Regions from separate parts of the Oceanobacter sp. 3_MG-2023 genome, predicted to be linked through region 1. Evidence: riboswitches for the same ligand, from Rfam matches in the RefSeq annotation. Region 1 holds a riboswitch; the other holds the start of a gene.
What was found. A riboswitch is a leader RNA that binds a small molecule or an ion and turns the genes downstream of it on or off. The one in region 1 is predicted to bind cobalamin.
Positions count from the first base shown of each region.

Region 1 (5,282 bases):
TAATGGATCCAGTCGTTGTCATAGCCCCAGTAAATAGCCACACAGTTTCTGGCAATTCGTTGGGATAGCATACGCTGTCTGCCTGCGAGGTAGGCCATTTTGGCGATGTTATCGCCTTCATGTTCTGCCTTGCTGCGGGCAATATCATCACAGAGGGCGAGCAAGCGGTCATTATCTTGCATCAGGTTGCCAACCAGATTGAGGTCTGGCTGTGCCAGAATCTGGGGTTGGTGGATATCCCAAATGGCCTGCGTGTTGGCCAACAGCTTCTGCATCGCTTCGTCGTGATCTTCTTTTTTCAGTTGTTCCAGACGCTGGTTAAACAGCATGACGCTCACATCGCGCTGGCTGTGGGCCGAACGAGTACTCACCCCTGCGCCAAGCATCAGATGATCTTTCATCATCCTCTGGCTAAGCATGATCAGACTGCCTGTTATAGCCACAACACTATTGGCTCTGTTAGCGGTGTAGTTGTTCTTTTTAGGTCGTTTGATCCAGAAAAACCAGATCAACACAACAATGAAGATCAGAAGCATTTGAATTCCTCCGCGAATTCTCTTCATGTGCCGTTTGGTCTTGACTACCAGGAGGGCTGGCGTTTGCCAACCTGGAGAAATAACAGTCAGGTGGTTTGATTGCTCTACAATGCAGCAAAAAATGATCTTATCGAAGGCCTGAGTCAATGAATGATTTCATCTGAGGTCATTTCGAACGTTAACTTTTTTTGTGGCCTGCCTTCTATCGCAACATGGCGGTATAGGTCTGATTTTTTGTCTAGTACATGACCGACCCCGGCGCAAAATATCACTTTACATCAGGATGAGTAGGCCTGGATTGTTACATGCACCTGAGATGCTGGAATACCCCGGTTGTTTCTCAGGATGGATGTAATGCCTAGTCTTACATATCTTTACTGTATTTTGATGCTTGTTGTGTCTCTTGTTGGGCAATGGATTTCTTGTCAGAAACCACCTTGCCAGCGCCGATGTATCGATGCCCAAAAGAACCTTTGCTGCTTACAAGGATAGTGGAATTATTCACTGGTCGGCTTAATTTTGTACGAAATGAGTGCTGGGTCTGATTTTGTAATTATCTTTGGGTGATGTGGTATTTTTCTGCTACCAGTAGCTGTAAAGAAGCTTCAAATGTTTGTTTTTTAATTAAAATTTAATAATTTTTATATGTTTTTGTCATATTTTCAGGTTAGTCCGGCTGTTTTATACAGCATCGGAATTAACAGAGTAAGAATTATAATAAGAATAAGACGCCTTTTTGGTTGGTGTTGTCTCGATGTGGGTGTTTTCTGTTGCTGTACTGAGAAGGCAGGGAAATCCTGCCGTGATTGGCGCGGACTGTTTGTGACGAAGCAAGGCGGGATGACCGGTTGCGTCATGAACTGTCAGTGTTGACTGCTATGAGGCGATGTGACGCGCATCGCCATAATGAGTGGTAATGCTGTGACAGGTGATGACAGGTGATGCTGCAAGTGGATGGTAGCTGGCTGAACCCCTGAATCGATTCGCTATCGTATGGTTTTTGCTTTGCTGATATAGTCCGGCGCTATCAAACAGGTGTTGGGCTGCTCTGACGGCTTAACGTAATTGGGAATCCGGTGTGAGTCCGGAACTGTACCCGCAACTGTAATTCTGTGGCCGTGATGGGCCAGGAAAAGTCAGATACCTCCCTGGAATGGTTCTCTGCCCTGTCTCGACTAACGTCGTGTACGGGTGAATGAATGATTCAGTCTCTTGAATTTTGTTCGTGCGGGAAGACACGAACCATCTCCTTTCCCTGTGGATGCACATGTCGGCACGGTGTTGATGGTCTTGCTTCGTACGGCTTACTTTTGTCGGATATCTCCATGGTTGGTTGTTCCGGTCTGGCGGTCAATAAGCTGGTGCTCACGATTGATCAACAGCCGATTCTGAAACAGATCTCTTTTGCGTTAAAGCGTGGCTCGGTACTGGGCGTGCTGGGCCCTAACGGGGCGGGCAAAACCAGTTTGCTGCTGGCGTTGTCCGGTCAGTTGTCTGGTGCCGGTACTGTGTGCTGGCGTGACCAATTGGTCGCGGATTACCGCTTGAGTCAACGGGCGCGGCGGATTGCTGTTGTGCATCAGCTTAATGATACGGTGTTTGCGCTCAGCCTGCGGCAAATGGTACGCATGGGATTATTGCCGCATCAGTCCTGGTTGGGGCGACAGACCCAGGAGGACGACCAATGTATCGAACAAGCGTTAGATCGTGTTGGTCTGGCGACAAAAGCCGATCAGGTGTTTGCCTCTTTGTCTGGTGGCGAACAGCAGCGCGGCTTGATTGCCCGGGCACTGGTGCAACGGGCAGAACTGATTGTTCTCGATGAACCGGTCAATCATCTGGATGTGTATTACCAGCACGATGTGCTGGCTTTGCTGGGGCAATTGGCTCGGGATAACGGCCTGACCGTGGTGATGAGTTTGCACGATCTTAATCTGTCGGCACATTACTGCGACCAGTTGTTGTTATTGGATCATGGCGAACAAGTGGCTTATGGCACACCGTCGCAGGTATTGGAGCCTGGGCGTTTGCAGCAGGTATTTCGTTTGCCTTGTGCGGTACGTCACGATGCCGGAGCGTTGCGGGTCGATTTTTCACCACCAGCACCGATGGCTCAGACCGTCGCACCGACGGGGCAGGATCAAGCCATATGAGATATCGCTGGATAATCCTGATCGCGGTGGCGTTGTTGTCGCCGTTGGCGGCGTTGTTTTTTGGGTCTGCCGACCTGCCTTTTAATACCGTTTGGCGTTGTCTCGCCGGTTTGCCGGTCGATCCTCTGGACCAATTGATCTTTACTGACCTGCGGTTGCCGCGGGTTGCTGCAGGCGTATTGGTTGGTGCTGGATTGGCCATTGCCGGTGCCTCATTACAGAACGTAACCCGTAACGGCCTTGCTGATCCTTATCTGTTTGGTGTAGTCGCCGGTGCCGGCTTGGGGGCCAGTGTGGTCACCGTGTTGATGGGTACGATGCTGTCACAGCAGCCGTTGCTGGCCTGGCTGCTGGGCTGGTTGCCGGTCGGCACGGCCTTGCCGTTGGCCGCGTTTGGTGGTGCCTTGTTTGCGGTGATGCTGGTTCAGGTTCTGGCTATTACTTCGTTCGCCCGCAGTTCCGAGCAGTTGTTGTTGGGCGGGGTGGCGATTTCGTTGATGCTGGGTTCACTCACCCATTTTATTCTGTTTATCGGTGAGCCTTTTGCTGCCAACAAGGTGCTGTTCTGGCTGATGGGCAGCCTGGGGCGGGTTGAAAGCAGTCAATTATGGCTGTTGTTCCCTGTGGTGTTGGTCAGCAGTGGTGTACTGCTGCTGCTTGGGCGTCATTTTGATGCCATGTTGCTGGGGGATGACAACGCTCGCACGCTGGGAGTGGATGCCGTACGCCTACGGGCGCTGGCACTGGTGATCTGTGCTGCCTTGACCGCTGCAGTCGTGGCGTATTGTGGTGGTATCGGTTTTGTTGGCCTGATGATTCCCCATATTGTGCGACGCTGGCTGGGCGTTACGACCCGAACGCTGATCGCAGGCTGTTTGTTGCTCGGCAGTACCTTTCTGGTTTGGGTGGATGTGATTGCCCGTTCGGCAGTCGCCAGCCAGGAAATTCCCATCGGTATTATTACCTCTGCTTTGGGCAGCGTCTTTTTTCTGTTGGTTATGCGTCAGCGGCTGGCCTGATCAGAACTGACTGGAGTTTCGTTTATTTATGCATACGGTTTCTTTTGATATTCCAGCACTCGGACAGGCTGGTCAGGCGCAGATACAACAACGGATTGATCAGAAAACCAAACCTCCGGGGGCGTTGGGGGCGTTGGAAGTACTGGCCGCCCAACTGGCCCAGATCCAGCAACTGGATGGCGGCGACGAGGAAATCCGGATCACCCGGCCAACCATGCTGGTGTTTGCTGCTGACCATGGTATTGCTCGTCATCCCGTCAGTATTGCCCCTCAGGCTGTTACCAGACAAATGGTGCTGAATTTTCTGGCTGGTGGGGCGGCTATCAACTGCTTTTGTCAATCCAGTGATATGGCCTTGCAAGTGATTGATGCCGGAGTGATTCAGCCGCTGGAAGCTGATCATCGGTCACTGTTACGGCGTCGGGTTGGCCTGGGTAGTGCCGATTTTTCGGCCCAGCCAGCCATGACGGCAGAGCAGTACCAGCGCGCGTTATACCTGGGTGCAGACGTGGCCCGCGAGGTGATTGCCCAAGGCAGTAATGTGCTGGGGCTGGGTGAGATGGGTATTGGGAATACCAGCTCCGCCTCCGCGTTACTGGCACTGGCAGAAAACCTGGCAGTCGAGCAAGTCATTGGCCGGGGGACGGGCATTAATGATGATCAGCTGTTGCTCAAGAGTGAACTGGTGGGCCGGGGTGTGCAGCGGGTTCGGGCAGCGTATGCCGATGCCAGTCCGGCGGTTGCATTGCAGGAAGTGGGTGGTTTTGAAATCGTCCAGATCGTTGGAGCCATACTGGCGGCGGCGGCGCAACGGACGGTCATTCTGGTGGATGGCTTTATTGTCACGGTTGCAGCGCTACTGGCCTGTCGGATGGAACCCGGCTGTCGGGACTATATGGTGTTCTGCCATCATTCTGCGGAACCGGCACATCGTTTGGCGCTGCAGGCCCTGGAAGCCAACCCCTTGCTGGATCTTGGGCTGAGACTGGGAGAAGGCACCGGCGCCGCTTTGGCATTACCCTTGTTGCGGGCCGCGGCAGGTTTTTATAACCAGATGGCCAGCTTTGCCAGCGCCGGGGTCGAGGTCTGATGTCGAGTCTTCTGATGCAGTTACGCCAGCATTGGCAGTTATTACAGTTGGCAATCGGGTTTTTGACCCGATTGCCAATGAGTAGTCAGTTGCTATATAGCCCTGACAGAATGCACAGTGCCTTGGGTTACTTTCCGTTGGTGGGGTGGCTGCTGGGGTTGTTATTGATGCCGGTGTATCTGCTGGCAGAAGCCGGGTTAGGTATGGCTCCAGCGGTATGTGTGCTGTTGATAACCAGCCTGTTATTGACCGGTGCCTTGCACGAAGATGGCCTGGCGGATTGTTTTGATGGCTTTTATGGGGGCCTGGATCAGCCTCACAAACTCCGTATTCTCAAAGACAGCCGACTGGGCACGTATGGCAGCAGTGCGCTGTTGTTGGCGTTGCTGTTCAAGTACCTGTTGCTGGTCGCCCTGGCAGAACAGGGCGAATTGCTACTGGCGTTATTGATTGGTTATCCCTTGTCGCGGGCGATGGCGATTAC
Region 1 covers NZ_JAUYVX010000001.1:398,539-403,820, reverse strand. The annotation lists gene Q8W32_RS01790 (type IV pili methyl-accepting chemotaxis transducer N-terminal domain-containing protein) at 1-536, opposite strand, end outside; cobalamin riboswitch at 1,553-1,703, shown strand; gene Q8W32_RS01785 (ABC transporter ATP-binding protein) at 1,862-2,689, shown strand; gene Q8W32_RS01780 (iron ABC transporter permease) at 2,686-3,708, shown strand; gene cobT (nicotinate-nucleotide--dimethylbenzimidazole phosphoribosyltransferase) at 3,737-4,798, shown strand; gene cobS (adenosylcobinamide-GDP ribazoletransferase) at 4,798-5,282, shown strand, end outside.

Region 2 (5,282 bases), on a different contig from region 1:
AATGTCTGATTTGCTGTACCCCATATCCAGATAAAACGGATTGGCCATCACCCCCATGGTGATATCACTCAAACGAAAAACGGCGATAAACGACAGAATCAGCAACGCAAACCAGCCATTACGCTGGAAGAACTCCAGCAACGGGCAAATCACCGCCCCCAGCAGCCAACGCTGCCAGGCCGGACGTTGCATCAGATGCATAGGACGCCCGATCAAACGATCGATCAACTCAGCGTCCATGCGGCCACGTTGCTCTGCATCCAGGTGGTTGGGTTCGTCGCACCAGAACGTGGCGGCAATCCCCACCAGCATCAACGCTGCCATACCGATATAAGACCAGCTCCAGCTGTACCAGTCCGCCAAATACAAGGCTCCGGCTCCGGAAAACAGCAAGGCCACCCGATAACCAAAAATATAACTGGCCGACATGGCACCCTGATACTCATCGTCAACCGCTTCAATCCGGTACGCATCCAGCGCCACATCCTGGGTCGAAGAGGCAAACGCCACCAGGAAAGCAGAGGCCGCAATCCACCATAAATCCGTATGCGGGTCGAGCAGGCTCATCCACAACAAACCGCTGGCAATCCCTGCCTGCCCAACCAGAATCCAGCTGCGTCGCTGCCCAAGCCAACGGCTCAGCAAGGGGATACTGACTCGATCCACGACCGGTGCCCAGAATACCTTGATCGAGTAGGTCATACCGATCCAGGCAAAAAAGCCGATGGTCGTGCGCTCCACTTCCGCATCCCGCAACCAGGCTGTCAGGGTCGAAAACACCAACAAAAATGGCAGCCCGGCACCAAAACCCAACAAGGCAATCGCCAGTACCGGCTTACGGGTGTAAATTTTCCGGGCATCACGCCACCAGCCGAAAAAAGACGTCGAAGTCGTGGCAGAATCCAGGCTGGATTGAACAGAAGAGCGATCCGTTACCTTACGGTCAGACATCAGTCTTTGAAATTCTTGAACGCCAGCGGCATCTCGATGGAATCGTCATTACGAAACAGCGCCATCACCGCTTGCAAATCATCTCGCGCCTTACCTTGTACCCGCACCATCTCTCCCTGAATCGATGCCTGCACTTTTAATTTGCTGTCTTTGACAATCTTGACCATTTTACGAGCCAGGTCCTTGTCGATACCCTGACGCAAGGTCGCGATCATTTTGACCTGCTTGCCTGCACCGGCCAGATCGCCATATTCCAGACAGCTGACCTTGATCTTGCGCTTGATCAAAGAGCTTTCCAGCATGGGTTTCATCTGCTCGATCTGGAATTCCTCATTAGCCGTCAAGGTGACAGCAAAATCTTTTAACTCAAAGCTGGCATTAACCCCTTTAAAATCAAACCGAGTGGACAATTCCCGATTGGCCTGATCAACGGCATTCTGGGCTTCGTGTTTATCCACTTCGGAAACGACATCAAACGATGGCATTGGGCTTCTCCTGTCAATAACCTGTCAATAAATATATACAGTCATAAGCATGGCAATAAGCCGGACTGTATACCTCTGTCAGCACTGAAAAGCAAAAGTCATCCTCCCGCTCTGGCTCCAGCTCATCAAGCGACTTATAATCCTGCCATGACATTATCCATCGGCCTGCTTGGCCTGGGTGCCATTGGCACCGTCATGGCCAGCTACTGGCGTCAGCACCGTCTTTATGTGCTTGGCCGCTCACCACAATCCCCGACAATGGCCACCCCGCCGTTGGAACGTACCCTGCAATACGGGCCAGATATTCGTGCGAGTCATCCTGAATGGCCAGAGACCCTGACTCTGTCACTGCCACCATGGAACCATCAGCGGCTGGACTGGCTGGTGATCACCACCAAAGCCAGTGACACCCTGAATGCCCTGTTACCTTATGCCAGCAAACTGCATCAGGTTGACCGCATTTTGCTGCTACAAAACGGTATGGGCCAGCATGAACAAGTCGCTCACTGGCTCAAAGAACAAGGGCAGAGCTGCGAGCTCTGGCACGGCATCTCCACCGACGGCGCTTACCGCCTGGAAAACAACAGCGTCATATATGCCGGACTGGGTGATGTCTGGATTGGTCTGCCTTCGGCACAGGCAAATGGATTACCGCGACAGATCACCAGCCACTTGCCTCATACCCAGGTTGTCTCGGATATTCTTACACGGCAACGACAAAAGCTGGCAATTAACGCAGTGATCAATCCCCTGACCGCCTGCTACCGCTGCCTCAATGGCGCATTAATCAGCAACCCTGAATACCGTGCGCCGTTACACTCGTTGGCCATCGAAATAGAACAGCTGTATCAACATCAAGGCTGGCCATTACCAGATCAACTGCCAGAGCGGGTAACACAGATTGCCCTGTCGACGGCGGATAACCGCTCATCCAGCCTGCAAGACGTACTGGCCAACCGCCCAACCGAGCTGGATCATATTTGTGGCTATCTCTTGACCCAGGCCAGCGCGGCAAAAATCGATTTGCCCTTAACCCGGGCATTAATGGATCAGCTTAATATCCGCAGCGGCCTCCCCACCTAGGGACGCCCTTCCCTGCTTACAGGCAAACCACAGCCACAGACGGCGCCGGACTCGACGATTTTACTTTGCAATTCTTGACGCCTGCTATTACCACCGCTACTCTGCGCCCAGAATCAGGTGCCCATGGGCTGAATCATTCAGCCTCGGGTTAAACGGGAAGACCGGTGATGTAAAAACATAAACCGGCGCTGCCCCCGCAACGGTGATCGACCCATTCAATAACAGGTTCCTGCCCATACAGGACACTAGCCACTGCCGAGCCAGCCAACAGGCACCGGTGGGAAGGCGTTATGAACGAGCAGCATCTGCTCAGGTCGTCAGCCCGGATACCGGCCTGTTTTTATCAACCGACGTTGCGGAGGGCAGCGGGAGGGATTTGTGCCAATCGCCAATCGCCGCCCCGGCGATGTCTTCCGCCATCTTCGGAAGCAATGATTGCTTGCCTGGTCTGCTCCCCCTGCTCTTGCCGTTATATTCTGACCCGGTACTCAGGACTTCCATGACATTACGTTTGCCCTTCTGGTGTTATGCCTTTCGCAAGCCGTTGTCTTGCCACCTCCAACAGGCAAGGACACCATCGTTGTTGTCGAGCCTGATGTTGAGCCTGTTATTGTCTGCGCCTGCCAGTTTTGCCGATTCGGTAACCCCGACACACAACGATGATACAGACGATACGCCGGTCGCCGATGATGAGCTGGTTGTCTATGGCCATCAAGAACCCGCCGCAGACACCAGCTACCGACTCTACGATCAGCAAGCCCTGGCGGCTGGTTATCAGAACCTGGGGGAATTTCTAAGCCGTATCAACGGCCTGCAGGTGCAATCCCTGGGGGGGCTGGGCGACCCGGTACTGATTTCCATGCAAGGGGCTGATGCCAAACAAACCCGCCTACTGATCGATGGCGTTGACGTAACCACAGGTCAATACGGCCAGTACGATCTTAATGCCATCCCGCTGGCTTCCATTGAGCGAGTCGATGTCCTGACCAGCGGCAGCGATGCCGACGACAATGGCCTGATCAGTGATGAAGCGATCGGCGGTACCATCAACATCGTGACCCGTCGCAGCCCATCCAATACCAGCAGCAGGCCCACCCAACTATCCGCCGCGGCTGGCAGCTACGGTACGGCGACCCTGAATCTGCAACAACCGTTACGGACTCAGCCTCACAGCACTACAGATTTATTGATCGACCACCAACAAAGCGACAACAATTACCGCTACCCGGTGAGCAGCCCGGAAGACACCAGCCAACCAGCCGGACAACAACAAGCACTCAACAATGCCGCCTATCGTCGCGACCGCCTGACACTGAAACATCAGCAACCCGGCCTGTTTGCCAGCCTGTACTGGCAAGATGAATCCAAACAACTGCCACAGTATTATCGCAACTCCTCGAGTAACCGCTCCCGGCTGGACAGCAAGCAACTGGGCGTACAACTGTCGGGCAACTGGGGACAAGATTTTCGTCAGCACTGGCAACTCTGGCACTCGCTGAACCGCCAGGCATTTTACGATCCAACCGCAGTATTCGGTTATGTCGACAGCAACAACCGTTATCGCTACCAACACAGCGAAGCCAAACTTGGCAGCCAGGTACAATGGCACGCCTGGGATTTGGGCAGCAGTATCAAGATAAGCCAGCAGAGCTATCGCAGCCGCTACCTGATTGACAGCGACAGCGGTGATTGTGACTCCCTCAGCAGCCGCTGCGACCAATATTCCTGGCTGCGGCAAGTACAACTGAGTGGTCGGGCACAATGGCAAAACAGCGACAGTACACGCCAGTTCAGTATCAGTAGCAGCCACCACCAGCAAAACAGCCTGTTGCAAACCAGCGCTACCGATAGCAGCGACAGCGACAACACCCATCAGCAGCAGTCCTGGACCTCCGGGTTGGTCAGCCTGAAACAATACTGGCTCAGCGATACCGGCAACGGCCAGCTGCAACTAAGCTGGAAACAGGCACTCAGAATACCCAGTTTGTATGAACGCTTCGGCAACCGCGGCCTGACCCGGGGCAACGACGACCTTCAACCAGAGCAAAGCCAAACACTGTCGTTAAACATCAGCTGGAGCGGAGACTGGCAACAACGCCCCCAGCAGCTCAGCCTCAACCTGTTCCACCGCCAACTGGAAAACGCCATCGTCGCCGTGTATGACCCCTCAACCGGGGCTGGTCGCTATGAAAATACCAGTGATGCCACCATGGCCGGGCTGGAATGGCAGCTGCACAGTCAGCTCAACCGCCCTGTGACCGCAGCACCCGCAACAGAGAGCCTGGGGATGTGGCAATTGCAGCTGGCAGGCAGCCATTACCAAAGCCAGAGCAGCAGCGATATCGTTGGCTTTGATAACAAATACTTGCCCGGCATCTATCACCTGCGGCTGATTGCCGGATTACTCTGGCAATCCTCCATGACCACCCGGCACCACAGTATCGATCTCCATGCCGAGCTGGCTGACGACCTCTACCTCGACCGCTACAACAGCGTACCCGGGGATCAACGTCGCCTCTGGAACATCCATTACGGCTACCAATGGCCAGTGCCATCCAGACCGTCACTACTGCCGACCCACGCCGGTTTGCGGATTAACAACCTGTTTAATCACAGTTTTAACGACTTCAGTGGGCGCCCGGCTCGTGGCCGGGAATGGACACTGTACCTGAGCTACTCGCTTTGAATATTCATATCACCAGCAACCAACAAGTTTGCCAAACGACACCCAAGGAATTTTGTTATGCCTAACCGTCTGCCTGA
Region 2 covers NZ_JAUYVX010000004.1:37,241-42,522, reverse strand. The annotation lists gene Q8W32_RS04865 (AmpG family muropeptide MFS transporter) at 1-951, opposite strand, end outside; gene Q8W32_RS04860 (YajQ family cyclic di-GMP-binding protein) at 951-1,436, opposite strand; gene Q8W32_RS04855 (ketopantoate reductase family protein) at 1,584-2,519, shown strand; cobalamin riboswitch at 2,618-2,872, shown strand; gene Q8W32_RS04850 (TonB-dependent receptor) at 3,019-5,205, shown strand; gene Q8W32_RS04845 (hypothetical protein) at 5,263-5,282, shown strand, end outside.
Region 2: it holds a riboswitch for cobalamin, as region 1 does, so the genes downstream of both, Q8W32_RS04850 (TonB-dependent receptor) here and Q8W32_RS01785 (ABC transporter ATP-binding protein) in region 1, are expected to answer to the same signal.